Regions from separate parts of the Heyndrickxia sp. FSL W8-0423 genome, predicted to be linked through region 1. Evidence: predicted binding sites of a transcription regulator. Region 1 holds the regulator's gene; the other holds the start of a gene.
The links. The regulator CtsR, encoded in region 1, represses protease genes until heat stress. The targets are predictions, from matches to a motif close to ATGGTCAATAAAGGTCAAACA.

Region 1 (15,186 bases):
CTGACGAGGAAGATTGTTTTTCAAACCTTCCACGGCAGCCTGAAGCGACGCGAGCCGATAGCGTCTGAAGCTAGACAATAATGGAGGATTAGCTCAGCTGGGAGAGCACCTGCCTTACAAGCAGGGGGTCGGCGGTTCGATCCCGTCATCCTCCACCATATTTATTTAAATATAAAAAATGATCGTATGCCGGCCTAGCTCAATTGGTAGAGCACGACCGAATAAGCTTCATTGAAATGCTTCAGCGTACAGCTTGAGCTGCTACTTGAATCAGCATTCTGAAAGCTGGACGACAGTTCAAATTTAAATTAAATTAAAGAAATACGATCATAATAAGCCGGCCTAGCTCAATTGGTAGAGCAACTGACTTGTAATCAGTAGGTTGGGGGTTCAAGTCCTCTGGCCGGCACCATCTTTCGAAGATATCGAGCCATTAGCTCAGTCGGTAGAGCATCTGACTTTTAATCAGAGGGTCGAAGGTTCGAGTCCTTCATGGCTCACCATTTAAATTATACGCGGGTGTGGCGGAATTGGCAGACGCACCAGACTTAGGATCTGGCGCCGCAAGGCGTGGGGGTTCGACTCCCTTCACCCGCATTATAAGTAATTAAGTTGCGGAAGTAGTTCAGTGGTAGAACACCACCTTGCCAAGGTGGGGGTCGCGGGTTCGAATCCCGTCTTCCGCTCCAGACAACCCTTGCCGGGGTGGCGGAACTGGCAGACGCACAGGACTTAAAATCCTGCGGTAGGTGACTACCGTACCGGTTCGATTCCGGTCCTCGGCACCATTTTAATAAGCGCCCGTAGCTCAATTGGATAGAGCGTTTGACTACGGATCAAAAGGTTAGGGGTTCGACTCCTCTCGGGCGCGCCATTATTAGAAGTGAGAAGTTGGAATATAAGTTTATATTCGAAGCAATACTAAATATACTCTAACATCCAATCTTTAACATCTAAATCGGGAAGTAGCTCAGCTTGGTAGAGCACTTGGTTTGGGACCAAGGGGTCGCAGGTTCGAATCCTGTCTTCCCGACCATTCATACTAATTTGGGGCCTTAGCTCAGCTGGGAGAGCGCCTGCTTTGCACGCAGGAGGTCAGCGGTTCGATCCCGCTAGGCTCCACCAAAATATTCAACTAAAAAAGTTGTTGACAGAGAAACTTAATAGTGATAACCTATAAAAGTTGTCTTTGAAAAATTGATCTTTGAAAACTGAACAAAACGAAACGTCAATTAATTTATTTTTTAACTAGAGCTATTTCAAACATCTTTTTGGAGAGTTTGATCCTGGCTCAGGACGAACGCTGGCGGCGTGCCTAATACATGCAAGTCGAGCGAATCTGATAGGAGCTTGCTCCTTCTCAGATTAGCGGCGGACGGGTGAGTAACACGTGGGTAACCTGCCTGTAAGACTGGGATAACTCCGGGAAACCGGGGCTAATACCGGATAACTTTTTTCTTCGCATGAAGGAGAATTGAAAGGTGGCACTAGCTACCACTTACAGATGGACCCGCGGCGCATTAGCTAGTTGGTGAGGTAACGGCTCACCAAGGCGACGATGCGTAGCCGACTTGAGAGGGTGATCGGCCACACTGGGACTGAGACACGGCCCAGACTCCTACGGGAGGCAGCAGTAGGGAATCTTCCGCAATGGACGAAAGTCTGACGGAGCAACGCCGCGTGAGTGATGAAGGTTTTCGGATCGTAAAACTCTGTTGTTAGGGAAGAACAAGTATCGTTCGAATAGGGCGGTACCTTGACGGTACCTAACCAGAAAGCCACGGCTAACTACGTGCCAGCAGCCGCGGTAATACGTAGGTGGCAAGCGTTGTCCGGAATTATTGGGCGTAAAGCGCGCGCAGGCGGTTTCTTAAGTCTGATGTGAAAGCCCACGGCTCAACCGTGGAGGGTCATTGGAAACTGGGAGACTTGAGTGCAGAAGAGAAGAGCGGAATTCCACGTGTAGCGGTGAAATGCGTAGAGATGTGGAGGAACACCAGTGGCGAAGGCGGCTCTTTGGTCTGTAACTGACGCTGAGGCGCGAAAGCGTGGGGAGCGAACAGGATTAGATACCCTGGTAGTCCACGCCGTAAACGATGAGTGCTAAGTGTTAGAGGGTTTCCGCCCTTTAGTGCTGCAGCTAACGCATTAAGCACTCCGCCTGGGGAGTACGGCCGCAAGGCTGAAACTCAAAGGAATTGACGGGGGCCCGCACAAGCGGTGGAGCATGTGGTTTAATTCGAAGCAACGCGAAGAACCTTACCAGGTCTTGACATCCTCTTGCCCTCCCTAGAGATAGGGATTTCCCTTCGGGGACAAGAGTGACAGGTGGTGCATGGTTGTCGTCAGCTCGTGTCGTGAGATGTTGGGTTAAGTCCCGCAACGAGCGCAACCCTTGACCTTAGTTGCCAGCATTCAGTTGGGCACTCTAAGGTGACTGCCGGTGACAAACCGGAGGAAGGTGGGGATGACGTCAAATCATCATGCCCCTTATGACCTGGGCTACACACGTGCTACAATGGATGGTACAAAGGGTTGCTAGACCGCGAGGTTACGCCAATCCCATAAAACCATTCTCAGTTCGGATTGTAGGCTGCAACTCGCCTACATGAAGCCGGAATCGCTAGTAATCGCGGATCAGCATGCCGCGGTGAATACGTTCCCGGGCCTTGTACACACCGCCCGTCACACCACGAGAGTTTGTAACACCCGAAGTCGGTGAGGTAACCTTTTGGAGCCAGCCGCCGAAGGTGGGACAGATGATTGGGGTGAAGTCGTAACAAGGTAGCCGTATCGGAAGGTGCGGCTGGATCACCTCCTTTCTAAGGATATAAGGAAAACCACTATCGTGGTTACAACGAAGACGTTCTCGTTTTGTTCAGTTTTGAGAGGTTAATTCCTTTCAAACTTGTTCTTTGAAAACTAGATAATATGAGAAATAACCAAGTAATAACCGAGAATCGCCACTTTATGGATGAATCCATTAAGTAAGTAATAAACAACCTTTTTAGGTTAAGTTAGTAAGGGCGCACGGTGAATGCCTTGGCACTAGGAGCCGATGAAGGACGGGACTAACACCGATATGCTTCGGGGAGCTGTAAGCAAGCTTTGATCCGGAGATTTCCGAATGGGGGAACCCACTGCTCGTAATGGAGTAGTATCCTTACTTGAATACATAGAGTAAGGAAGGCAGACCCGGGGAACTGAAACATCTAAGTACCCGGAGGAAGAGAAAGCAAACGCGATTTCCTGAGTAGCGGCGAGCGAAACGGAAGAAGCCCAAACCAAGAGGCTTGCCTCTTGGGGTTGTAGGACACTCTACACGGAGTTACAAAGGAACGAAGTAAATGAAGAGGTCTGGAAAGGCCCGTCAAAGAAGGTAACAACCCTGTAGTTGAAACTTCGTTCCCTCCAGAGTGGATCCTGAGTACGGCGGGACACGTGAAATCCCGTCGGAAGCAGGGAGGACCATCTCCCAAGGCTAAATACTCCCTAGTGACCGATAGTGAACCAGTACCGTGAGGGAAAGGTGAAAAGCACCCCGGGAGGGGAGTGAAAGAGAACCTGAAACCGTGTGCCTACAAGTAGTTAGAGCTCTGTGCGTATTTCCTTCGGAAAGACGCCGAGTGATAGCGTGCCTTTTGTAGAATGAACCGGCGAGTTACGATTTCAAGCAAGGTTAAGCTGAAGAGGCGGAGCCGCAGCGAAAGCGAGTCTTAATAGGGCGAATGAGTTTGAGGTCGTAGACCCGAAACCAGGTGATCTACCCATGTCCAGGGTGAAGGTAAGGTAACACTTACTGGAGGCCCGAACCCACGCACGTTGAAAAGTGCGGGGATGAGGTGTGGGTAGCGGAGAAATTCCAATCGAACTTGGAGATAGCTGGTTCTCTCCGAAATAGCTTTAGGGCTAGCCTTAAGGTAAGAGTCTTGGAGGTAGAGCACTGTTTGGACTAGGGGCCCTCATCGGGTTACCGAATTCAGACAAACTCCGAATGCCAATGACTTATCCTTAGGAGTCAGACTGCGAGTGATAAGATCCGTAGTCAAAAGGGAAACAGCCCAGACCACCAGCTAAGGTCCCAAAGTATACGTTAAGTGGAAAAGGATGTGGAGTTGCTTAGACAACCAGGATGTTGGCTTAGAAGCAGCCACCATTTAAAGAGTGCGTAATAGCTCACTGGTCGAGTGACTCTGCGCCGAAAATGTACCGGGGCTAAACGTATCACCGAAGCTGTGGATGGACACCGTTGGTGTCCGTGGTAGGAGAGCGTTCTAAGGGCTGAGAAGCTAGACCGTAAGGACTGGTGGAGCGCTTAGAAGTGAGAATGCCGGTATGAGTAGCGAAAGAAGGGTGAGAATCCCTTCCACCGAATGCCTAAGGTTTCCTGAGGAAGGCTCGTCCGCTCAGGGTTAGTCGGGACCTAAGCCGAGGCCGAAAGGCGTAGGCGATGGACAACAGGTTGATATTCCTGTACCACCTCTTCACCGTTTGAACGATGGGGGGACGCAGGAGGATAGGGTAAGCGCGCTGCTGGAATAGCGCGTCCAAGCAGTTAGAGGGGTGACGAGGCAAATCCCGTCACCATGTACCTTGAGCTGTGATGGCGAGGGAAATATAGTACCGAAGTTCCTGATTCCACACTGCCTAGAAAATCCTCTAGTGAGGTGAAAGGTGCCCGTACCGCAAACCGACACAGGTAGGCGAGGAGAGAATCCTAAGGTGAGCGAGAGAACTCTCGTTAAGGAACTCGGCAAAATGACCCCGTAACTTCGGGAGAAGGGGTGCTCTGTTAGGGTGCAAGCCCGAGAGAGCCGCAGTGAATAGGCCCAGGCGACTGTTTAGCAAAAACACAGGTCTCTGCGAAGCCGTAAGGCGAAGTATAGGGGCTGACGCCTGCCCGGTGCTGGAAGGTTAAGAGGAGAGGTTAGCGTAAGCGAAGCTTTGAATTGAAGCCCCAGTAAACGGCGGCCGTAACTATAACGGTCCTAAGGTAGCGAAATTCCTTGTCAGGTAAGTTCTGACCCGCACGAAAGGCGCAACGATCTGGGCACTGTCTCAACGAGAGACTCGGTGAAATTATAGTACCTGTGAAGATGCAGGTTACCCGCGACAGGACGGAAAGACCCCGTGGAGCTTTACTGCAGCCTGATATTGAATTTTGGTACAGCTTGTACAGGATAGGTAGGAGCCTTTGAAGCCGGAGCGCCAGCTTCGGTGGAGGCGTCGGTGGGATACTACCCTGGCTGTATTGAAATTCTAACCCGCACCCCTGAATCGGGGTGGGAGACAGTGTCAGGCAGGCAGTTTGACTGGGGCGGTCGCCTCCTAAAAGGTAACGGAGGCGCCCAAAGGTTCCCTCAGAATGGTTGGAAATCATTCGCAGAGTGTAAAGGCACAAGGGAGCTTGACTGCGAGACCTACAAGTCGAGCAGGGACGAAAGTCGGGCTTAGTGATCCGGTGGTTCCGCATGGAAGGGCCATCGCTCAACGGATAAAAGCTACCCCGGGGATAACAGGCTTATCTCCCCCAAGAGTCCACATCGACGGGGAGGTTTGGCACCTCGATGTCGGCTCATCGCATCCTGGGGCTGTAGTCGGTCCCAAGGGTTGGGCTGTTCGCCCATTAAAGCGGTACGCGAGCTGGGTTCAGAACGTCGTGAGACAGTTCGGTCCCTATCCGTCGTGGGCGTAGGAAATTTGAGAGGAGCTGTCCTTAGTACGAGAGGACCGGGATGGACGCACCGCTGGTGTACCAGTTGTCTTGCCAAAGGCATCGCTGGGTAGCTATGTGCGGAAGGGATAAGTGCTGAAAGCATCTAAGCATGAAGCCCCCCTCAAGATGAGATTTCCCTTAGTTTATCTAAATAAGACCCCTGAAAGATGATCAGGTTGATAGGTTCGAGGTGGAAGTGTGGCGACACATGGAGCTGACGAATACTAATCGGTCGAAGACTTAACCAACAATAGATTCAAGGTTATTATGAAGTGTTTCTCATCTATCTAGTTTTGAGGGAACAAACCCTTAAATAAATAGTCTGGTAACTATGGCGAGAAGGTCACACCCGTTCCCATCCCGAACACGGAAGTTAAGCTTCTCAGCGCCGATGGTAGTTGGGGGCTCTCCCCCTGCAAGAGTAGGACGTTGCCAGGCAAATGATAAACACAGAGTGTATGCTCTGTGTTTTTTTCTTTAGAATTAAAAAGAGATCATTCAAACAAAGATCAAGCCATTAAAAAAAGCAAAAGACTAATTAAAAAAGCAAAAAGATCAATCCAAAAAATGAAATAACCACTCAAAAAAATTCGGCAACTAATCAAATACAGAGTAACCGATCAAAAAAATGAACAAACCATTTAAAACTACTCCTACCTACGATTTATCGCACCTTAGTAAAAGGGCCCTTCCATTATTATTTAAAATTTCAGTTTTAATACTCATCTTCTTGGCAAAACTAATTTTTATAAACATTCTAATTGCATTTTTTTTAATAATTCATGTATAATTAAAGTCAAATATAGTCAAAGTCAACTCGGAGAAGGAGGTGGGCTTGATGAAGAACATTTCAGATATAATTGAAGGTTATTTGAAACAAGTATTGGAAATGAATGGTAGTGAAATTGTTGAAATTAAAAGAAGTGAAGTAGCTGATAAATTCCAATGTGTTCCCTCCCAAATTAATTATGTAATCAATACAAGATTTACTATAGAAAGAGGTTATTTAGTTGAGAGTAAAAGGGGCGGTGGCGGGTATATACGAATTATAAAAGTGAGACCCCATGACCAGGCACATTTAATTGACCATTTATTACGATTAGTAAAAACAAGAATATCTCAAGCAAATGCAGAAGATGTCATTATGCGTTTAGTGGAAGAAGAGGTTATAACTGAGAGGGAAGCTAAAATTATGTTGAGTGTGATGGACCGATCAGTCCTCTATATAGAACTTCCAGAAAGAGATCAACTTAGATCACGAATGCTGAGTGCAATGCTGATGTCATTGAAATATAAATAATTACCGAGGTGAATGTAATGATCTGTCAGGAATGTAATGAAAGACCGGCAACCCTACACTTCACCAAAATCATTAATGGAGAAAAGACTGAAATCCATTATTGTGAAAAATGTGCTCAAGAAAAAGGTGAGATGTTTATGTTTGAAGGGGAACCAGGATTTTCAATTAATAATATATTAGCAGGTCTATTGAATTTTGACCCAGTGTTCCAACAAGCAAAACATGAAACAATTCAAAAAAATGAAATACTGCAATGTCCGAATTGTAAAATGACATTTAAACAATTTGTGAATATAGGAAGATTCGGATGTGCGCATTGTTATGATGCTTTTAGCAATCGTTTAGAGCCAATCATCAAACGGCTTCATGCGGGAAATCTAGAACATCACGGAAAGCTTCCTAAAAGAATAGGAGGAACCGTTCATATTAAAAGACAGATTCAACAATTGAAACTTGATTTACAACAAGCAATAAAAAGTGAGGAATTTGAAAAAGCTGCTGAAATTCGGGATCGAGTTCGTTCTTTGGAGAGCTCACTTCTTAATGAAGGGAGAGAAACTTCATGAGCTTGGAAAAGTTCGTTAATCAAGCTGTAAGTTCGTGGATGAATCAAGAAGGACCAAATTCTGATATTGTTTTAAGTTCTAGAGTACGCTTAGCGAGGAATTTTAAACAATTTAATTTTCCAACCTTGTTTAGTAATGAGGAAGCAAGGGAAATAATCTCTAAAGTAGAGGCTGCTTTACAATCTAAATCGTTCCCCGAGAATAATATGGAATTATTGAGAATGGAAGACTTACAAACTTTACAAAAAAAGGTTTTAGTTGAAAAACATCTTATCAGTCCAAATTTGGCAGATGAATCTTCACATGGTGCCGTTATTTTAACTAGTGAAGAGGATGTAAGCATTATGATTAATGAAGAGGATCATATTCGAATTCAATGCTTGTTTCCTGGCCTACAATTGAAGGAAGCGTTAGAAAAAGCAAGTAAAATCGATGATTTAATGGAAGAACATATCGATTATGCTTTTAGTGAAAAATTGGGATATCTCACAAGTTGCCCAACAAATGTTGGTACAGGTCTGAGAGCATCGGTTATGGTTCATTTGCCTGGTTTAGTTTTAACACAACAAATGAACCGGGTCATTCCTGCAATTAGCCAATTAGGATTAGTTGTCAGAGGAATCTACGGGGAAGGAAGCGAAGCGTTAGGAAACATATTCCAAATATCAAATCAGATTACTCTCGGTAAAACTGAAATCGATATTGTCGAAGATTTGATGAGTGTGGTGCAACAAATAATTGCACAAGAAAGGTCAGCCAGAGAAGCATTGATTAAAACCTCAAACATACAATTAGAAGATAAAGTATTTCGTTCCTTTGGTGTATTAGCAAATAGCCGAATTATTGAGTCAAAAGAGGCAGCACAGTGCTTATCTGATCTACGATTAGGAATAGATATGGGATATATCAAAAATGTATCTAAAAATATACTTAATGAATTAATGATATTAACTCAACCTGGTTTTTTACAACAATATGCAGGTGGACCTCTTCGTCCCCATGAAAGAGATATACGTCGTGCAACGCTAATTCGTGAGCGATTAAAACTTGAAGAAGTAAATAATGGCTAGGAGGAGATCGTAATGATGTTTGGACGATTTACTGAAAGGGCTCAAAAGGTATTGGCCCTGTCACAGGAAGAAGCAATACGATTAAAACATAATAATATCGGTACAGAACATATTCTTCTTGGTTTAGTTCAAGAAGGAGAAGGAATTGCAGCAAAAGCATTATATGGACTTGGATTAAGCCCGGAAAAAATTCAAATTGAGGTTGAAAATTTAATTGGCAAAGGAAAGGATTCCGGACAAACCGTTCATTATACACCTCGCGCCAAAAAGGTAATCGAACTATCAATGGATGAGGCAAGAAAATTAGGCCATTCATATGTTGGCACAGAGCATATATTGCTTGGTCTTATACGTGAAGGGGAAGGCGTTGCCGCACGGGTTTTGAACAATTTAGGTGTTAGTCTAAATAAGGCAAGACAACAAGTTCTTCAATTATTGGGTAGTAATGAAGCGGGAAATCATCAAGGTGGAAGTACAGCAAATGCAAATACACCTACCTTGGATAGCCTCGCACGTGATTTGACAGCTATTGCAAGAGAAGAGACGTTAGATCCTGTGATTGGCCGAAGCAAAGAAATTCAACGTGTTATTGAAGTTCTTAGCAGACGTACAAAAAACAATCCTGTTTTAATTGGTGAGCCTGGAGTTGGTAAAACGGCTATTGCAGAAGGACTCGCTCAACAAATCGTTAATAACGAAGTACCCGAAACACTTCGTGATAAAAGAGTCATGACATTGGATATGGGTACTGTGGTTGCTGGGACGAAATATCGTGGTGAATTCGAAGACCGTTTAAAAAAGGTAATGGATGAGATCCGCCAAGCGGGAAATATCATTCTGTTTATCGATGAACTCCATACTTTAATTGGAGCTGGTGGTGCAGAAGGTGCGATTGATGCTTCAAATATTTTGAAACCATCATTAGCAAGAGGAGAATTGCAATGTATTGGTGCTACAACTTTAGATGAGTACCGAAAATACATTGAGAAAGATGCTGCTTTAGAACGGAGATTCCAGCCAATTCAAGTAGACGAACCTTCTGCTGAAGAGTCTATTCAAATTTTAAAAGGTTTAAGGGATCGATATGAAGCTCATCATCGTGTATCGATTACAGACGAAGCAATAGAAGCTGCGGTGAAGTTATCAGATCGTTATATTTCCGACCGATTTTTACCAGACAAAGCTATCGATTTAATTGATGAAGCAGGATCAAAGGTGAGATTACGCTCCTATACAACTCCACCTAACTTAAAGGAATTAGAAATTAAATTAGAGGAAATTAGGAAAGAAAAGGATGCTGCAGTACAAAGTCAGGAATTTGAAAAAGCAGCTTCGTTAAGGGACTCTGAACAACGACTTCGAGAAAAATTAGAAGAAACTAAGAAATCATGGAAAGAAAAACAAGGTCAAGAAAATAGCGAGGTAACGGTCGAAGATATTGCAACAGTTGTATCTAATTGGACTGGTGTCCCTGTATCTAGATTAGCACAAACCGAAACCGATAAATTATTAAAGCTTGAAGAAATTTTACACTCACGAGTAATTGGTCAGGAAGAAGCAGTGAAGGCTGTTTCTAAAGCTGTTCGCCGTGCGAGGGCAGGGTTGAAAGATCCGAAACGACCAATAGGATCTTTTATATTCCTAGGTCCAACGGGGGTTGGTAAAACTGAATTAGCTAGAGCATTGGCAGAGGCTATGTTTGGTGATGAAGATTCAATGATTCGTATCGACATGTCAGAATATATGGAGAAACATTCTACATCAAGACTTGTCGGTTCCCCTCCCGGATATGTTGGATATGAAGAAGGTGGACAATTAACAGAAAAAGTCCGCAGAAAACCATATTCAGTCATCTTACTTGATGAAATTGAGAAGGCGCATCCAGATGTATTTAACATTCTTTTGCAAGTGTTAGAAGATGGTCGTCTAACAGACTCTAAAGGACGTACGGTTGACTTTAGAAATACAGTGCTTATTATGACTTCAAATGTTGGTGCTGAATCGTTAAAACGGAACAAATATGTTGGTTTCAACATTCAAGATGGAAACCAAGATTATAAAGATATGAAAAGTAAAGTAATGGACGAACTTAAAAGAGCCTTTCGTCCTGAATTTTTAAACCGTATTGATGAAATTATTGTTTTCCATGCACTTGAAAAAGAGCATTTAAGAAATATTGTTTCATTATTATCAGATCAATTAGTTAAACGATTAAAGGAAAAAGATATAGAATTGGAACTAACCGAAGCAGCAAAAGAAAAAATAGCGGAGGAAGGGTACGATCCGGAATATGGCGCTCGCCCATTGAAACGGGCTATACAGAAGCATGTTGAGGATCGTTTGTCAGAAGAGCTATTAAAAGGAGTTATATTAGAAGGCCAAAAGGTAATGATTGACATACACGATGGGGAATTCATAGTTAAACCATCTGAAGTAACCGAAACAATTATATAATAATGATAAGTACATGAAGAACGTTGATATTAAGCGAGTTCCATTTTTTGTAATGGAACTCGCTAATAAATGAAACTATATGCATGATTAATTCGTCTATAAGTATAATAACTTTTTTTGTAAGAGAAATTAGACAAGTATGCTTGAATATTAAGTTTCAATAAAAACGTTTCGCATGTGCTTTTTTACTAGTGAAGGTAATTACTATGTCAGAAAAGCATAGATATATAGAGAGGAAGTAAAATATGGCAAAAAAGACAACAAAATTTATTTGCCAGTCATGCGGATATGAATCTGCAAAATGGATGGGAAGATGTCCGGGATGTAATGAATGGAACAAGATGGTTGAAGAAGTTGAAATCACCGGGAAACCTCGCAAAGGGGCATTTTTGCATTCTCCTGGTGGAGGTTTATCAAAAGCAACTCCTATAACTACAATTGTCTCTGAACAAGAAGAAAGAGTTCTTACTGAATTAAAAGAGCTTAATAGAGTATTGGGAGGAGGAGTAGTTCCCGGATCACTTGTATTAATTGGCGGAGACCCCGGAATTGGAAAGTCTACACTCCTTCTACAAGTATCATCTCAACTATCTAAGTATAATCATAAAGTTTTATATATTTCAGGCGAGGAATCCGTCAAACAAACAAAACTCCGAGCGGATCGTCTTAATATTTCATCAGAAACTCTTTATGTATTTTCCGAAACCAATCTTGAAGCGATTCATCAAACCATTCAAGAAATTACTCCGCAATTTGTTGTAATTGATTCCATCCAAACAGTTTACCATCCAGAGGTAACTTCTGCACCTGGAAGTGTCTCACAGGTTAGAGAGTGTACAGCTGAATTAATGAGAATTGCAAAAACAAAAGGTATCGCGATTTTTATTGTTGGGCATGTTACAAAAGAGGGATCAATTGCCGGTCCAAGACTTTTAGAGCATATGGTAGATTCAGTACTTTACTTTGAAGGTGAGCGGCATCATTCTTACAGAATATTACGGGCGGTTAAAAACCGTTTCGGTTCCACGAATGAAATGGCGATTTTCGAAATGAAGGAATTCGGGCTTACGGAAGTTAATAATCCTTCCGAAATCTTTTTGGAGGAACGATCAAAAGGAGCATCGGGGTCAACTGTAGTTGCCTCAATGGAAGGAACGAGGCCCGTGCTCGTAGAAATTCAAGCACTCATATCTCCTTCTATATATGGGATGCCAAGAAGAATGGGAACAGGCGTGGACCATAATCGTGTGACATTATTAATGGCTGTATTAGAAAAAAGGGTTGGACTATTATTGCAAAACCATGACGCTTACTTAAAAGTTGCCGGGGGAATAAAGTTGGATGAACCAGCGATTGATCTGGGAATTATTATTAGTATTGCATCGAGTTTCCGTGATCAGCCAACTAATGCGGATGATTGTATCGTTGGAGAAGTTGGTCTTACAGGAGAAGTAAGAAGAGTTTCTCGGATTGAACAACGTGTCCAGGAGGCAGCAAAATTAGGATTTAGTAGAATTATTTTGCCAAAAAATAATCTTGGCGGATGGAAAGTTCCTCAAGGAATTAAAGTGATAGGAGTTTCAACTGTCCAGGAAGCGTTACAACATGCACTAGGAGGATGACTGAATGGATGATAAAAAGCTACAACAAAAGTCCATGTCTGAAATCTTACAGTTAATTGCCCCTGGCACACCAATACGTGAAGGAATCGATAATGTTTTACGTGCAAACACAGGTGGATTGATCGTTCTTGGATATAATGATCGAATAAAAGCGATTGTTGATGGTGGGTTTACAATTAATTGTATGTTCAGTCCTAGTTATTTGTATGAACTAGCTAAAATGGATGGTGCGATCATACTGAACGAATCAGGAAATAAAATATTAATTGCAAATGCTCAGCTTGCACCTGATCCGTCTATCTCTTCCTCTGAAACGGGTATGCGGCATAGAACCGCTGAAAGGGTAGCGAAGCAAACAAAGTCTCTAGTTATCGCTATTTCACAAAGACGTAATGTCATTACCTTATATCAAGGTAATTTCCGATACGCCTTAAAGGATATTAGCGTAATATTAACGAAAGCTAATCAAGCAATCCAAACGCTAGAAAAGTATAAGCTAGTTTTCAACCAAAGCATCGCGAATCTGTCGGTGCTGGAATTTGAAGAATTAGTCACGTACGGTGATTTATTACAAGTACTGCACAGGGTAGAGATGGTTTTTAGAATAAAAAAGGAGTTAATAACCTATTTAAATGAATTAGGAACAGAAGGTAGACTTGTTCGTTTACAGATGAAAGAATTGGTAACTGATATTGAAGAAGAGGCGATGCTCATTATTCGCGATTACGCATATGTAAATCAACAAAAACCTGTTGAAATGCTGCTGCGTTTTCAGGATTTAGTTAGTTCAGAGGTGTTAGATGATAACGTCATCATGAAGTTACTTGGTTTTAACAACTATATTCATCCAGATGATCATGTATGTCCTAGAGGATATCGAGTGTTGAATAAAATACCAAGACTCCCTATTTCCATTTTAGAAAATCTCATAAACCAGTTTAAAACTTTGCCCAATGTATTAAAGGCATCTGTTGATGATCTTGATGAGGTAGAGGGAATTGGCGAAGTAAGGGCTAGGAAAATTAAAGAAGGTTTAAAACTATTTAGAGAACAAACATTTGCAGATCGTCAATTGTAAAAACTATGAGGAGTTAAAAATAAATGTGTATAAAATTTTATCAATATAACGAAAACATGTCTAAAAGATTACATTCAAAAAATAATGCTGAATCTAACGTTTTAAACTTTAGAAATTGTTTATAATGAATAAAGGAGGTGAAGAAATGTTAAAACGTATTGTTCAAGCTTGCTTTATTATAATTGGTGGGACACTTGGGATATTTCTGTTACCCGAGCTTCTGAAACTATTGAATTTATCTCATCAAGTTGCTATTAATAATCCATATGTTACAGCTATTTTGGGCGCTATTATCTTTTATTTTATTTCTTTTTGGGCTGTAGATTATGTTGTTGGTTTTGTAAAATGGTTTGAGGATTCAATTGTTAATGCTCCGATTTCGGAAATAATATCTGGGAGTCTCGGTTTAATTTTCGGTCTTTTTGTCGCGTATTTAATCGGAATTCCTTTTAATCATATGGAAATTCCTATTTTAAATACAGTAATACCGATTCTATTAACATTAATTTTTGGTTATGTTGGTTTTCAGGTAGGTTTTAAAAAGCGGGAAGAACTTATGAGCATATTTACTATTACTACCCGTCAAAAAAAGAAAAATGCAATAGAAACAGAAGAGGAAATTAAGGAATCAAAATCATTGAAACTTTTAGATACAAGTGTCATTATAGATGGGAGAATTGCAGATATTTGTCAAACGGGGTTTTTAGATGGCATTATTGTTATTCCTCAGTTTGTATTAGAAGAGCTGCAGCATATCGCGGATTCATCCGATGCGCTTAAACGCAACAGAGGGCGCCGTGGCCTAGATATTTTAAAACGTATTCAAAAGGAGCTCCCAATCGAGGTTCAGATTTATGAGGGCGATTTTGAAGATATTCAAGAAGTGGATAGTAAGTTAATCAAACTTGCAAAGTTAACAAACGGAATCGTTGTTACGAATGATTTTAATCTTAACAAAGTTTGCGATCTTCAAGGTGTACAAGTTTTAAATATTAACGATTTAGCGAATGCAGTGAAGCCGGTTGTTCTTCCGGGTGAAGAGTTAAACGTTCAACTAATTAAAGACGGGAAAGAATATCATCAAGGAATCGCTTATTTGGATGATGGTACGATGATTGTAGTTGAAGAAGGAAGAAACTATATTGGTAAACGAATTGATGTTTTAGTTACTAGTGTATTGCAAACATCAGCGGGTAGAATGATATTCGCTAAGCCGAAGTTATTAGAGAAAGCATTATAATATTAGGAGTATACTATATGGATTATCAGGTGATTATTCCTGCGGCAGGGCAAGGAAAAAGAATGGGTGCTGGGAAGAATAAATTATTGTTAGAGTTACAAGAACAGCCGGTAATTCTTCACACACTAAATGTTTTTCTT
Region 2 (15,186 bases), 3.1 Mb from region 1:
TTACTTAAAGAAGTATAAAGAAGTTCCGAAATTTCAACACAAAAGAGCCCTTGTCATGACTGCAAGAAAATTAGTGCGTTTGGTGGATGTGCTACTACGCAATCACCAACTCTACACGCCAAAAAGGAGCGTGTAACTCAAAAGCAAATAGCTGCTTTTGAATCCTTTCAGCAAACCCGAACAAGCGTTCTTGTGATGGTGCGGGTTTAGTTCAGTGCGCCTTTTTTTCCTTTGAAAGTCCAAAATCAACTTTATTTTTTATGGATTTTCTCTTGACTTATTACCACAAGTCTTATTCGGACCAGTTTAGTTGTTCAAGAAAATGGAAAACATCTTGATGCAATTGTTCTTTTTCCTTATCTAACGTAATAACATGTCCGGATTCTTCATACCATTTTATTTCTTTCTGTTCAGATTCCACATGATTATAAATAATATTCGCACTGTCAGTATTAATCATTTCATCATGTCTTGCCTGAACGACAAAGGTCGGTGAGTAGATCATATCGACATTTTCCCTTACCTCTGATATCAAGTTTTGTAATCCTTTTAATGTTTCCATTGGCGTTTTCTTGAATTCCTCAATTTCTTTATTAATTTGAAGATCATCTTTTCCTTCAAATTTTTTATACTGGCGCGCATAGTCGACAACACCGTTGTACATTGTTTCTTCACTTTTAATATACATCGGAGCACACATAGGAATTATTCCCTTTACAGGTACAGTGTAACCTAATTTCAGGGAAAATACCCCACCTAGTGATAATCCGGCTACAGCTATTTCTTCGTATCCTTTATTTTTTAAATGTTCATAGCCAGCCATGACATCTTTCCACCAATCGTCCGGACCTGTATGTACTAATTCTTCGGGTGGAACTCCGTGTCCTTTGTAGATGGGTGCGTGAGAAGTATATCCTTGTTTTTCAAGAAATCGTCCTAACATCCGAACATCGGCTGAACTGCCTGTGAAACCATGTAATAACAAGACAGCACGTTTTCCAGCTTCGAATGTAAAAGGCTTTGGTGGTACTATTTTCATGATGTGAACTCCTTTACATACGTATTCTTACCTTATTTTTAACAGAGAAATAAAGAACAATCCAGAAATATGATTTAAATAAACCGTTCCTTTCAACTCTGAGCTTTGCTAAAAGCAACGGTTTTATAGAAAAGGGGCAAAACAAAAAACCCGACCAACCGTACGGTAAGTCAGGTAGCTTTAGTATTATTATATTCCGAAATACGACACGCCTAACGCTAAAATAATAAATAATACTGCAAGAACAACTGTAATTCGGTGTAAAACTAAATCCATCCCGCGAGCTTTTTGCTTTCCGAATAACTGCTCTGCACCACCGGATATCGCTCCTGATAATCCAGCACTTTTCCCCGACTGTAAAAGCACTACAATAATTAAAGCAATCGCATCAATCACCAATAAAGTCAAAAATAAAGTATGCATGAGACCCCACCTCCAAATCGAACATCTAAACGTACTTTAAATGTACCACACTTCCAACTTGTACACAAACGAAATTTTGGTGCCTGACACCAAATATTCATTTTTCCGCATAATTATTCTAAAAAGTGAATAAAGTGAAAAATGCCGGCAGTTTAGTGCCGGCATTTTTGGTTTACTATTTTTTTAGGTTGTAGAATGTGTCTTTTCCTAAGTATTGAGCTGTGTCTGCTAAGCCGTCTTCGATGCGAAGTAATTGGTTGTATTTTGCGACACGGTCTGTTCTTGAAGGAGCACCTGTTTTGATTTGTCCTGCGTTTGTAGCAACGGCGATGTCTGCAATTGTTGTGTCTTCTGTTTCACCAGAACGGTGAGAAATGATTGCAGTATAACCAGCACGTTTAGCCATTTCGATTGCATCAAATGTTTCAGTTAATGTACCGATTTGGTTAACTTTAATTAGGATCGCGTTACCTACGCCTTGTTTAATACCTTCAGAAAGTTTTTTCGTGTTTGTTACGAATAAATCGTCACCAACTAATTGAACTTTATGGCCGATACGTTCGGTAAGAAGCTTGTGACCTTCCCAGTCGTTTTCATCTAAACCGTCTTCGATAGAGATAATTGGGTATTTAGAAGTAAGTTCTTCATACCAGTCAACCATTTCAGCAGATGTACGAACAACACCTTCACCTGATAAATGATATTTTCCGTCTTCTTTATTATAGAATTCAGAAGATGCAGCATCCATTGCTAGCATAACTTCTTCTCCTGGTTTGTATCCGGCTTTTTCAATTGCTTCAATAATTGTTTGAAGTGCTTCTTCGTTTGATTTTAGGTTAGGAGCAAATCCACCTTCATCACCAACAGCTGTGTTTAAGCCTTTTGCTTTTAATACAGATTTAAGGTTATGGAAGATTTCAGCACCCATACGTAATGCTTCTTTAAAAGTAGGAGCACCAACTGGCATAATCATGAATTCTTGAATATCAACGTTATTGTCGGCATGTTCTCCACCATTAACAATATTCATCATTGGCACTGGAAGTTGTTTAGAGTTGAATCCTCCAAGATATTCGTAAAGTTCTACTCCAAGGAAATCAGCTGCTGCACGAGCGACTGCCATAGAAACACCAAGGATCGCATTCGCACCTAGTTTCCCTTTATTTTCAGTTCCATCAAGCTCAATTAACAATTTATCAATAACAACTTGTTCTGTAACATCATAACCAATTAGTTCTTCAGCGATGATATCATTTACATTTTTTACTGCAGTCTCTACACCTTTACCTAAATAACGGCCTTTATCGCCATCGCGAAGTTCTACTGCTTCATATTCTCCAGTTGATGCACCACTTGGAACAAGTGCACGTCCGAATGCACCTGAAGCTGTATAAACTTCAACTTCTACAGTGGGATTTCCGCGGGAATCTAGTACTTCTCTTGCATATACTTCAGTAATATGTGGCATGTTTATTTCTCCTATTCTTAAATTAGTTTTTTATAAAATTAATGTTTAATAATGGTCTTTCCAGTCATTTCTTTAGGTTGTTGAACACCAAGTAAATCAAGCATCGTTGGAGCTAAATCACCTAAAATTCCTCCATCACGGAGCTCAATACCTTTTTTCGTAACAATCACAGGAACTGGATTTGTTGTATGTGCAGTCATTGGCTGCCCCTCAAGTGTTACTACTTCGTCGGCATTACCGTGATCAGCTGTGATGATGGCAGTACCACCTTTTTCGATAATAAGGTCAACAATACGACCTAAGCACTCATCAACTGCCTCAATTGCTTTAACAGTCGGCTCAAGCATACCTGAATGACCAACCATATCCGGATTCGCGAAATTCAATATGATTGCATCTTGTTTATCCTCTTCAATTTCTTTCAACAAGGCATCCGTCACTTCGTAAGCACTCATCTCCGGTTTCAAATCATATGTCGCCACTTTCGGTGAGTTAATGAGAATTCTTGTCTCTCCAGGGAACTCTGCTTCACGGCCCCCACTCATAAAGAAAGTCACATGCGGATATTTTTCAGTTTCGGCAATACGTAACTGTTTCAATCCATTTTGCGATAAAACCTCACCAAGAGTATTATCAAGGTTTACTGGTTTAAAAGCAACATATCCGTCTACTGTTTCAGAAAAATGTGTTAAGCAAACGAAAAATAAGTTTTTAGGATGCTTTGGTCCTCGATCAAATGATCGAAAATCTTTATTTGTAAATGTATTAGAGATTTGGATCGCACGGTCAGGTCTAAAATTATAGAAAATTACCGAATCATTATCCTTTATCGTTGCAACGGGTTCACCATTCTCTTTTGTAATAACAGAAGGTATGACGAATTCATCGAAAATTCCATGTGAATATGAATCTTCTACAAGTTCCAATGGATCAGTATAAGTAGGTCCTTCTCCATATACCATTGCACGATATGATTTTTCTACACGATCCCAACGTTTATCCCGGTCCATCGAATAATAACGGCCGGAAATCGTAGCAAATTCACCAACACCGTATTCATCCATTTTTTCTTGTGTTTCTTTAATGTATTTTGCAGCAGTTTTCGGTCCAACATCACGCCCATCTAAAAATGCATGAACATAGACATTTTTCAATCCTTCATTTGCAGCAAGTTGTAATAAGGCGAATAAATGATTAATATGACTGTGAACACCGCCATCAGATAATAAACCAAATAAGTGAAGACTCGTGCCATTTTTTTTCGCATGTTCAATCGCTTGAAGGAAAGTTTCGTTTTTAACAAACTCCCCTTCACGAATCGCCACGTTTACACGGGTTAAGCTTTGGTAAACAATTCGTCCTGCACCAATGTTTAAATGTCCTACCTCGGAATTACCCATTTGTCCTTCCGGCAGTCCTACTGCTTCACCACTAGCTGTTAAAGTATTATGCGGGTAATTTTCCCAGTAGCGGTCAAAGTTAGGCTTTTTCGCATGTGTAACGGCATTTCCTTTCGTTTCTTGGCGAAGGCCAAACCCATCTAAAATGATGAGAGCAACAGGTGATTTACTCATGGCTTACCGCCTCCAAAAGTTGTAAAAAGCTTTGCGGCTCAAGACTTGCTCCGCCGACTAACGCACCATCTATATCCGGTTGGGACATATATTCTTTAATATTTGTTGGTTTTACACTACCACCGTACTGAATGCGAACAGCGTCTGCTGCTGCTTTTGAAAATTGACCTTCAACTACAGAACGAATATGGGAGCAAACTTCATTTGCATCTTCTGCTGTCGAAGATTTTCCTGTTCCAATCGCCCAAATAGGTTCATAAGCAATAACTGTTTGTTTCACTTGATCTTCTGTTAAACCTGCTAATGCTTTTTGTACTTGAGAAGCGACTAAATCTTTTGTTTCATTGTTTTCTCTTTGTTCAAGTGTTTCACCGACACAAACAATTGGAACTAAGTTGTGCTTGAATGCAGCTAATACTTTTTTGTTTACTGCTTCATCTGTTTCATTGAACATTTCACGACGCTCAGAATGTCCTAAAATGACATAGTCAACATTTAAATCTTCAAGTGCTTTCGGACTAATTTCTCCTGTAAAAGCGCCACTTTCTTCAAAATGCATGTTTTGAGCTCCGATCGCTACATCAGAGCTATGAGTTGATTCAACAAGTCGATCTAAAAATAATGCTGGTGCACAAATAACGGAATCAACAACATCTTTTTTAGGGACTAAACTAGCTACTTCTTCAGCAAATGCTTTCGCTTCAGACATTGTTTTATGCATTTTCCAGTTTCCAGCGATAATTGGTTTACGCATTTCTAACACCCTTTCTTCATTATTGATTATTTATCGTTTAAGGCAGCTACTCCTGGTAATGTTTTACCTTCCATAAATTCAAGGGAAGCTCCGCCACCTGTTGAGATATGGCTCATTTTATCCGCAAGATTGAATTTTTCAACTGCGGCTGCAGAGTCTCCGCCGCCAATGACAGAATACGTATTTGATGCTTCAGCTAACGCATTTGCGACACCTTTTGTTCCATTTGCAAATGATTCAAGTTCAAATACACCCATTGGTCCGTTCCAAATGACAAGCTTAGATTGTCCAATCACTTCACGATAAATTTCAACTGTTTTTGGACCGATGTCTAGCGCTTCCCAATCGGATGGGATTTCATCGATTGCTACGACTTTTTTGTTGGCAGAATCAGAAAAATCGTCGGCAACTACTACATCGACAGGCATATAGAATTTCACATTTTTTTGTTTAGCTTTTTCCATAAAGGATTTTGCTAAATCAATTTTATCTTCTTCTAATAATGATTTCCCTACTTCATGGCCGTTCGCTTTCACAAATGTATAAGCAAGCCCGCCACCGATAATGAGATTATCGACTTTATCAAGCAAGTTATCGATAACACCAATTTTATCTTTTACCTTCGCTCCGCCAATAATCGCTGTGAAAGGACGTTCAGGATTTGAAAGAGCCTTACCAAGCACTTCAAGTTCCTTTTCCATCAAGAAGCCGGCAACTGCTGGTAGATATTGAGCAATTCCTTCTGTTGACGCATGGGCACGATGAGCAGCACCAAATGCATCGTTCACATATACATCCGCTAATTCTGCAAAACTTTTCGCTAATTCCGGGTCATTTTTTTCCTCACCAGGGTAGAAACGAACGTTTTCTAAAAGGAGGACATCACCATTTTCTAACTTATCAATTTCTGCTTGGGCAATTTCACCATAAGCTTCGTTTGATTTACGGATATCTTTTTTTAATAGTTCACTTAGTCGTTTCGCGACCGGAGTTAATCTCAATTCTTCAACTACTTGACCCTTTGGTCGGCCTAAATGGCTAGCTAAAATTACTTTTGCACCTTGGTCAATTAAATACTGAATTGTTGGTAATGCGGCGCGGATACGTGTATCATCCGTAACATTTCCATTTTGCAACGGTACATTAAAATCAACACGGCAAAATACTTTTTTCCCATTTAAATCGATATCTTTAATGGTTTTCTTATTCATCTGTAAGGTACCCTCCTTTTTGTGTACAAAAACTATGTAAAAAGGGAGAGGGGAATGTTCCCCGCTCCCCTTTGTCCACTTCATAGAAAAGCTAAAAGTGCCTCGACCAGCCCCGACAAGCAAAGGGGCTAGACACTGTAGCTAGACATAATAGAAATGGTTCAAGAAAAATATACCATTAGTTTACGTTATTTAAAAGATTACAAACCTTTTTTTGCAATATATGCAGCTAAGTCAACTACACGGTTAGAATAGCCAGTTTCATTGTCATACCAAGAAAGTACTTTTACCATGTTGTTTTCAAGAACCATTGTTGATAACGCATCAACAGTTGAAGAAACTTTAGCACCATTATAATCGCGTGATACAAGTGGAAGATCACTGTATGCTAAAATTCCTTTTAATTCACCTTCAGCTGCTTCTTTTAAAGCTGCGTTTACTTCTTCAACAGTTACATCTTTATCAAGTTCTGCAACTAAGTCAACGATAGAAACGTTTGAAGTTGGTACACGCATAGCCATACCATTTAGTTTTCCTTTTAATTCAGGTAATACTAACGCAACAGCTTTAGCAGCACCAGTTGTTGTAGGAATCATGTTTTCTGCAGCTGCACGAGCACGACGGTAGTCTTTATGTGGTAAATCAAGAATTTGTTGGTCATTTGTGTAAGAGTGAACAGTTGTCATCATACCACGTTTGATACCAAATTTTTCGTTTAAAACTTTAGCAAATGGAGCTAAGCAGTTTGTTGTACAAGATGCATTAGAGATCACATTATGATTTGCTGCATCATATTTATCTTCGTTAACACCCATAACGATTGTAATATCTTCATCTGTTGCAGGAGCAGAGATAATTACTTTTTTCGCACCAGCTTCTAAATGTTTAGCAGCATCTGCACGTTTTGTGAAGCGACCAGTAGATTCTACAACGATATCTACTCCAAGATCTCCCCAGCCAAGTTGTGCTGGTTCACGTTCAGCTAGAACTTTCACTTTATGACCGCCAACAACTAGGCTATCACCGTCTACTGTTACATCTTGTTCAAGAGTTCCGTGAACAGTATCATATTTCAAAAGATGTGCAAGCATGTTTGCATCTGTTAAATCATTTACAGCAACTACTTCTACATCAGGATTATTTAAAGCAGCGCGAAATACATTACGTCCAATACGTCCAAAACCATTAATACCAACTTTTACAGTCATTTATAATTTCCTCCTTAAGTTCACTTAATTATTTATTTAATTTCAAAAGTAAATTCTTTTGAAAAAGAATAACTTAACTACTAGCTTAATATTTTTTTTGCGGCACCTTCATCAGTAATTAACACGGTTGAATTAGTAGCACTTTTCATGCAAGCCTTTATTGCTTTTGCTTTTGAAGATCCGCCTGCAACCGCAAGAACATGCTCGATATGAGAAAAATCATCAAGTTTCAATCCAACAGTAGGAACTTTATGTACTACCTCTCCGGCTTCATTAAAATAATAACCAAAAGCCTCCCCTACCGCATGTCCATCCTGAATGATTTTCATATCTTCTTCCTTCGTATTACGGCGCTCCGCCATTACGTTAGCATCCCCAATACCATGTAAAACCATGTTGGCTTTCTTAATTAAACTTAAAACCTCTTTAATAATAGGTTCTTTGACAAAGGAGTCATAAACCTCTTTACTTACTTGATCAGGTACATATAGAACACGATGTTTGCAGCCGGTATTTTCAGCCATTTTTGCACAAATGGAATTCGCTTCGTTTTTGACATCTTCACCTATCCCGCCTCTTGCCGGGACGAACAGCGTATTGGTATTCCCAATAAAATCAAATGTCAGCATATCAGCTACAGCCGCCATCGTCGTTCCGCCAGCTACTGCGATGATATTTTCCCCAACTAAGCGCTTTTTCATTCTTTTTGCACAAGCTCTTCCTAGTTCTTGTTTAACCCATGGCGTTTCATCGCTATCTCCGGGAACGATTACTACTTCTTGAAGATTTAATTCCTTTTTTAATCGCTCTTCCATTTCATTAATACCCGATACATCTCTCATTATTCCTTCCAAACCTTGTAAAACGGATAGGCCTTGCTGAGAAATAGTCATACCACTTGTTTTAATCGTGATTAACTTTTGGTCATTTAAAAATTCAACTTCACTACGCAATATGCGTTCTGATAGACCAAGTGCTTGTGCCAAAGTTCTTCTACCAACAGGCTCCATAAATCGAATAGAACGAAGAATTTGGTATCTCTTTTGCATAATTAAAAGCATGTCAGGTAATAATTTCTTTTGAAGCTCAATTAAAGAATACATAGAATTAATCCCTTCAGTTCTTCTGGTCGTATTACGTCCCGCGTAGACATATTATGTCCCATTAGCAATAAAAAAAATTACCCTTGCTACATTTTCTATTTTAGCAGGGTAAATATAGAAATTCAACTATGATGGATCAACTTTTTTTTGCAATCGTTTACTTAATGTATAATAATCAATTTGTCCATATTGAATGATATCTTTATTCATTTCAATGACTGGTATCATTAAGCCGTATTTTTCTGTCAGCTCATCACTATCGTCAATATTTTTCTCTATTAATTCAAAATCATAGTCACTTTGAAGAATTTTTAATACTTCCTTTGCTTCCTTACAAAGTTGACATTTCTCTCTTGTATAAAAAATTACTTCCATATAAACGCTCCTTACTATTATCCATACCGTTTCCGCTTTGCAGAAGAAGGTATCTTCAATTGTTCACGATATTTTGCAATCGTTCTTCTTGATACAACGATTCCGTGGTTCTTTAATTTATCAACGATTAACTGGTCAGATAGCGGTTTTAATTTATTTTCCTTCTCAATGAAATTTGCGATCATCGTCTTCACTTGAAATGCGGATGCTTGCTCTTCTTCTTCCCCCGTCGTTTTCATTAAGCCGGCAGAAAAAAAGTATCTTAATTCATAAGTCCCAAACGGTGTTTGAATATATTTTTCTCGAACGGCCCGACTTACAGTAGATTCATGTATGCCAATTTCCTGAGACACTTCTTTCATCGTTAACGGTTTTAAATACGCCGGTCCTTTTAAAAAGAAATCAAACTGCTTTTCGATAATCGCCATTCCTACTTTTAAAAGTGTTTCATTTCGTTGTTGAAGGCTTTTCATGATCCACTGATAATCTTTTGTTTTCTCTTTCAAAAAGTGTTTTACTTGTTGATCTTTATATGCAGACATTTTCGTATAATAATCCTTTTGAAATTGCACATTAGGTAGATGTTTTTGAAAAAGACTAACTTCAATATTATCATTTTCTATCGTTACAATTAAATCCGGTACAATATATTGCGGCTGTTCTTTATGATAAGCTGAACCAGGCCGAGGTTCAAGTTTTTTAATATAATCTGCTGCCTTTTGAATTTCATTCATTTGAACGTCAAGTTCATGTGAAATAACTTTCCATTTTTTCTCCGCAAATTCATTAAAATAGTTTACTACAATATCCTTTACAATTTGTGGGCAATCCGCTTTTCGATTAATTTGGAGCAATAAACATTCTTTAAGGTTACGTGCTCCTACTCCTGCTGGTTCTAAATTATGGATTAATTTAAGACACTGATCCGCCATTTCGATTGTCAAACCGCAAATCTGCGCTGCCTCCTCAAGCGAAATCGTTAAATATCCATTTGCATCAAGATTATAAATAAGCTGAGTAAGCATTCTTTTTTCATCTTTTGATAGCGTTTTCAAAGAGATTTGAATAAATAGATAATCCTGAAGGCTCATTGACGTTTGGGATATTTGATCTATCCATTGCTTGTCGTCCCGTTCTTTAACTTTCGACCTACTTTTTTTCGATCCATCGTTACGTATATCTATATATTTTATATTCGTATTTTCTAATTGAATAAGAGGATTTTCAGTCGCTTTCGCTTCCAAAAAAGAGGTCAATTCTTGTGTAGAATATTGGAGAAGTTCGATTGCCTGTTTCAATTCTTGCGTCATAGACAATTTTAAGGTTTGTTGTTGGTATAAGCCAAATTTTAAATCCAATTAAATCTCACCCCTTTGCCTTTCAATTACATTTTACCTTACATTCAAGTATCCGTACATATATATATATTCATAACTTTTTGTTTTCATATTATTTATTGCAATTTCAAGTGTTATAGGATATAATTTTTTATCGTACGGTTTATAAAATGCCCTCGTGGTGCAACGGATAGCACGTAAGATTCCGGTTCTTAAAATGGGGGTTCGATTCCCTCCGAGGGCGTACCCACCTCTTGTTCTAATAGAACAAGAGGTTTTTTATTAGCTGTTTTTTCTTTAGTTTTTACTTTAATAACATATTGAAAGCACAGAGTGGATTGGATCGGAAGGGGGCGAGACTCCTGCGGGATCAGCGGGACAGTAAGAAAAGCGGAAGCGCCTTGGTCAGCCCCGACAAGCAAATAACCTTCGACAAATGAAGTTTGCTCTTTAACTTCATTTGTCGAAGGTTATTTGACCTCGAGGGGCTAGGCGCTGGAGCTAGACAGGTGAGACACCGCGGGGAGCGAAGCGATGAGGAGGCTCACCGCCCCCGCCCCGCGGAAAGCGAGCACCCTGGAGCGGAAAGGAACGTTCAACGAAAACAACAAAAAACTAACCATTTACGAAAAAGTTTAAAAACCATTTATTTTGGATACTATGATTAAAGTGTAATCAAAAGAAGAAAAAATTTTATAAATAGAAAGTGATTTGTTTGACCTTTATTGACCATCAGTGTATGATAACATTACATAAGGATTTATTTTCCTTTGAATAAAAATTTGATAAAAATCTCGGCAACCATTCGCCGAGCCAATCAAAAAGGAGGAACAAGTATGAACTTAATTCCTACAGTTATTGAACAAACAAATCGTGGTGAACGTGCATATGATATTTATTCACGCTTGCTTAAAGACCGTATCATTATGCTTGGTAGTGCAATCGATGATAATGTAGCAAACTCGATTGTTGCTCAACTATTATTTTTAGATGCTGAAAACCCAGGTAAGGACATTTCCCTTTATATTAACAGCCCTGGTGGCAGTATCACAGCTGGTATGGCTATCTATGATACAATGCAATTTATCAAATCCGATGTATCAACAATTTGTACAGGTATGGCAGCATCTATGGGTGCTTTTTTACTAGCTGCCGGTGAAAAAGGAAAACGCTATGCCCTTCCAAATAGTGAAGTAATGATTCACCAACCACTTGGAGGTGCGCAAGGTCAAGCGACTGAAATTGAAATTGCTGCTAAACGTATTTTATTCTTACGTGAAAAATTAAATAAAATACTAGCTGAACGTACAGGCCAACCTCTAGAAGTCATTGAAAGAGACACTGATCGCGATAATTTCATGACAGCTGAAAAAGCAAAAGAATATGGTTTAATTGATCAAATTATTACACGTTCAGAAGAAAAAAAGTAAATTAAAGCGAAAAAGAACTGTACAAGTGACAGTTCTTTTTCTTTTATTCATTTTCAATAAATTTAGCTAACGTGTCTAAAGCTTCTGTTTCATCAGGACCATCTGCGCTTAAGCTAATCGTTGAGCCCACACCAGCTGCAAGACTCATTAATCCCATAATGCTTTTGGCGTTTACCTTTTTCCCATCTTTTTCAAGAAAAATCTCTGAAGAAAATCGATGGGCCTCCTGAACGAACAATGCTGCCGGGCGTGCCTGTAATCCGGTTTTTAGTTTAACTTCAACTTGTCTTTCTATCATTTATTCTTTATCCCCCTTTTTATTCAGCTTCAAATTATTTATTTTGCCATTGAATTTTTATCTATTTCTCCTGCTCGCAACTTATCAGCAATTTCGTCGATTTTTCGCAAACGATGATTAATGCCCGACTTGCTTATATTACCGGATGAAACCATTTCCCCTAATTCCTTTAAGGTGACATCTTGATACGCCACACGCAATTCCGCAATTTCCCTTAACTTATCCGGAAGAATTTGCAGCCCAACCGTTTCATCAATATACCGAATGTTTTCTACTTGTCTTAATGCTGCACCGATCGTTTTATTTAAATTTGCCGTTTCACAATTGACTAAGCGATTGACTGAATTTCTCATATCTCTTACAATTCTTACGTCCTCAAAGCGAAGAAGTGCATTATGGGCGCCAATTACATTTAAGTATTCGGTAATTTTTTCCGCTTCTTTCAAATACGTAATAAACCCTTTTTTTCGTTCTAATGTTTTGCTATTCAAGTGAAAGAAATTCATAAGTTCACACAACGAATCATTATGTTCTTTATATAGTGAAAAAATCTCCAAATGATAGGATGAAGTTTCCGGATTGTTCACTGATCCCCCTGCAAGAAAGGCTCCCCGCAAATAAGACCGTTTACAACACTTTTTCTTAATCAATGCAGGTGAAATATGATGAATAAATGTAAATCCCTCACCTAAAATATCAAGATCCTCTAAAATTTCCTTTGCCTTTGTTCTCAATCTAACAATATACACATTATTTTTCTTTAGACGCATTTTCTTTCTAACTAATAATTCAACAGGAGTGTCATAAATCCTTTTAATTAATGTATAAATTCTTCTGGCGATTGCTGCATTTTCGGTTTGAACGTTTACGACCAAGATTTTATTTGAAAAAGACAATGAACCGTTCATACGAATAAGAGCAGATAATTCTGCTCGTGCACAACAATCTTTAATTTGTAAATTTGTGAGCTCTTTTTTTGTTTCCGAAGCAAATGACATTCTTCATACCTCCTTTCCCTATTCTTTTTTAGCAATCATCGATTTGACTACCAAATAAAAGGGGAGAAGCTTTTCATATAAAATGTAGGTAATGGAAATTATAATTAATCCCCGAGCTTCTTTATTTAGAATCTACATTCATTAAAGGCTGATCAAGTAATGAGTAAAGTATTTTAGCAACCTTTTCGGTATCATGACGGATGACTCCATCATGATAAGTGACGAATTTATCATAGATGACATCAATCCCAAGTGCTACTAATTTTTCGACGTCATAGACTACAGGTTTGGCAAGCTCTTCTTTGTATTTCTCCTGTATATTTGCCGGAATTTCCTCATTATTTACGAGTATCGTATCAATAAACGAACAATCCATATGATCATAAATCGCTTTCACATGATCACTTGCAGTGAAATCTAATGTTTCACCTGCTTGTGTCATTAAGTTACAAATATATACCTTTCTTGCTTTGGCATTACATACCTCTTTACCTAATTCTGGAACGAGTAAATTAGGTAAAATACTTGTATATAAGCTCCCCGGTCCAACAACGATTAAATCTGCTTTTCGAATAGCGCGAATGGTTTCTGGCATAGGATGGATGACTTCGGGAGTCAGAAAAACGCGTTTAATTTTCTTCCCGGAAAAAGGTATTTTTGACTCACCGGAGACAATTGTCCCATCTTCCATTTCTGCATGGAGAACGACACTCTGATTAGCAGCCGGAAGCACCTTGCCTCGCACATTTAACACTCTGCTCATTTCTTGTATAGCATGAACAAAATCACCGGTAATTGAAGTTAAAGCTGCAATAATTAAATTTCCTAACGAATGTCCTGCGAGCTCATTCGATGTCTTAAAGCGGTGTTGAAACATTTGTTCAATTAACGGTTCCACCTCCGAAAGTGCTGCCATGACATTTCTAATATCACCTGGTGAGGGAATATCCATTTCATCTCGGATTCGTCCTGAACTTCCTCCATCATCTGCTACTGTTACAATTGCTGTAATATCAACCGGATATTTTTTAATCCCTCTTAATAATACAGGTAATCCAGTCCCGCCGCCGATAATGACGATCCGCGGCTTTTTTTCTATGCTCATGTTGTTGTTACCTTCCTTTTTTTAATATCACGATGTGTAATTCTAGTATGATAATCATTTTTAAAATATTGTCCAATATATTCTGTTAACGCTACGGAACGATGTTGTCCACCTGTACAGCCTATCGCAATGATTAATTGACTTTTTCCTTCACGCTTATAATGAGGAAGCATAAAGGCTAATAAGTCTATAACCTTTTCAAGAAATTTATTCGTTTCGTTCCATTTTAAAACATAGTCATAAACCTCTTGGTCAAGACCTGTTTTTGGACGCATATTTTCAATATAGAAAGGATTAGGAAGAAAACGGACATCGAACACTAAATCCGCATCTATTGGAATCCCATGTTTAAATCCAAACGACATAACATTGACGGTGAATATCGATTGTTTATTTATTGAGAACTCTTCTAGAATTTTTTCCCGCAACTCTTTCGGCTTTAATTCTGATGTATTAAAAATTATTTGCGCCCGTCCTTTAAGCTCTTCCAGAAGCATTCGCTCTTGACGGATTCCTTCTAGCGGTAAGCCGGACGGAGATAATGGATGCATTCGTCTTGTTTCCTTATACCGGCGCACTAATACTGAATCATCGGCATCTAAAAAGAGAATACGCGGAGATACCCAGGAAGTTTCGGTTAGATCATCCAAAGCCTTGAATAAGTGCTCAAAAAATTCCCTTCCTCGCAAATCCATAACGAGTGCCACTTTATTCATTTTGTTGGTCGCGTCTTTCATTAGTTCCAAAAACTTCGGAAGCAGTGTAGGAGGTAAATTATCTACACAAAAAAAGCCGAGATCTTCAAAGCTTTGAATTGCAACGGTCTTACCAGCACCAGACATTCCAGTAATGATCACTAATTG

Region 2: clpP (ATP-dependent Clp endopeptidase proteolytic subunit ClpP) is a predicted target of CtsR. The motif match lies at 11,205-11,225, and genes of this name have one in related genera.

Annotation. Positions count from the first base shown of each region.
Region 1 covers NZ_JBBPBE010000001.1:820,649-835,834, reverse strand. Annotated here, with positions in the region: tRNA gene MKY81_RS04250 (tRNA-Val) at 83-158, shown strand; tRNA gene MKY81_RS04245 (tRNA-Thr) at 337-412, shown strand; tRNA gene MKY81_RS04240 (tRNA-Lys) at 428-503, shown strand; tRNA gene MKY81_RS04235 (tRNA-Leu) at 516-597, shown strand; tRNA gene MKY81_RS04230 (tRNA-Gly) at 615-689, shown strand; tRNA gene MKY81_RS04225 (tRNA-Leu) at 700-788, shown strand; tRNA gene MKY81_RS04220 (tRNA-Arg) at 798-874, shown strand; tRNA gene MKY81_RS04215 (tRNA-Pro) at 960-1,036, shown strand; tRNA gene MKY81_RS04210 (tRNA-Ala) at 1,050-1,125, shown strand; rRNA gene MKY81_RS04205 (16S ribosomal RNA) at 1,269-2,822, shown strand; rRNA gene MKY81_RS04200 (23S ribosomal RNA) at 3,011-5,964, shown strand; rRNA gene rrf (5S ribosomal RNA) at 6,038-6,154, shown strand; gene MKY81_RS04190 (CtsR family transcriptional regulator) at 6,555-7,016, shown strand; gene MKY81_RS04185 (UvrB/UvrC motif-containing protein) at 7,154-7,582, shown strand; gene MKY81_RS04180 (protein arginine kinase) at 7,579-8,652, shown strand; gene clpC (ATP-dependent protease ATP-binding subunit ClpC) at 8,665-11,106, shown strand; gene radA (DNA repair protein RadA) at 11,352-12,728, shown strand; gene disA (DNA integrity scanning diadenylate cyclase DisA) at 12,733-13,806, shown strand; gene MKY81_RS04160 (PIN/TRAM domain-containing protein) at 13,952-15,046, shown strand; gene ispD (2-C-methyl-D-erythritol 4-phosphate cytidylyltransferase) at 15,064-15,186, shown strand, end outside.
Region 2 covers NZ_JBBPBE010000001.1:3,903,810-3,918,995, forward strand. Annotated here, with positions in the region: gene MKY81_RS20030 (IS110 family transposase) at 1-136, shown strand, start outside; gene MKY81_RS20035 (alpha/beta hydrolase) at 293-1,039, opposite strand; gene secG (preprotein translocase subunit SecG) at 1,229-1,462, opposite strand; gene eno (phosphopyruvate hydratase) at 1,638-2,930, opposite strand; gene gpmI (2,3-bisphosphoglycerate-independent phosphoglycerate mutase) at 2,969-4,504, opposite strand; gene tpiA (triose-phosphate isomerase) at 4,497-5,258, opposite strand; gene MKY81_RS20060 (phosphoglycerate kinase) at 5,285-6,469, opposite strand; gene gap (type I glyceraldehyde-3-phosphate dehydrogenase) at 6,670-7,677, opposite strand; gene MKY81_RS20070 (sugar-binding transcriptional regulator) at 7,758-8,780, opposite strand; gene MKY81_RS20075 (glutaredoxin family protein) at 8,907-9,155, opposite strand; gene rpoN (RNA polymerase factor sigma-54) at 9,173-10,513, opposite strand; tRNA gene MKY81_RS20085 (tRNA-Arg) at 10,665-10,736, shown strand; gene clpP (ATP-dependent Clp endopeptidase proteolytic subunit ClpP) at 11,296-11,922, shown strand; gene MKY81_RS20095 (HPr family phosphocarrier protein) at 11,966-12,220, opposite strand; gene whiA (DNA-binding protein WhiA) at 12,259-13,218, opposite strand; gene MKY81_RS20105 (gluconeogenesis factor YvcK family protein) at 13,340-14,323, opposite strand; gene rapZ (RNase adapter RapZ) at 14,320-15,186, opposite strand, start outside.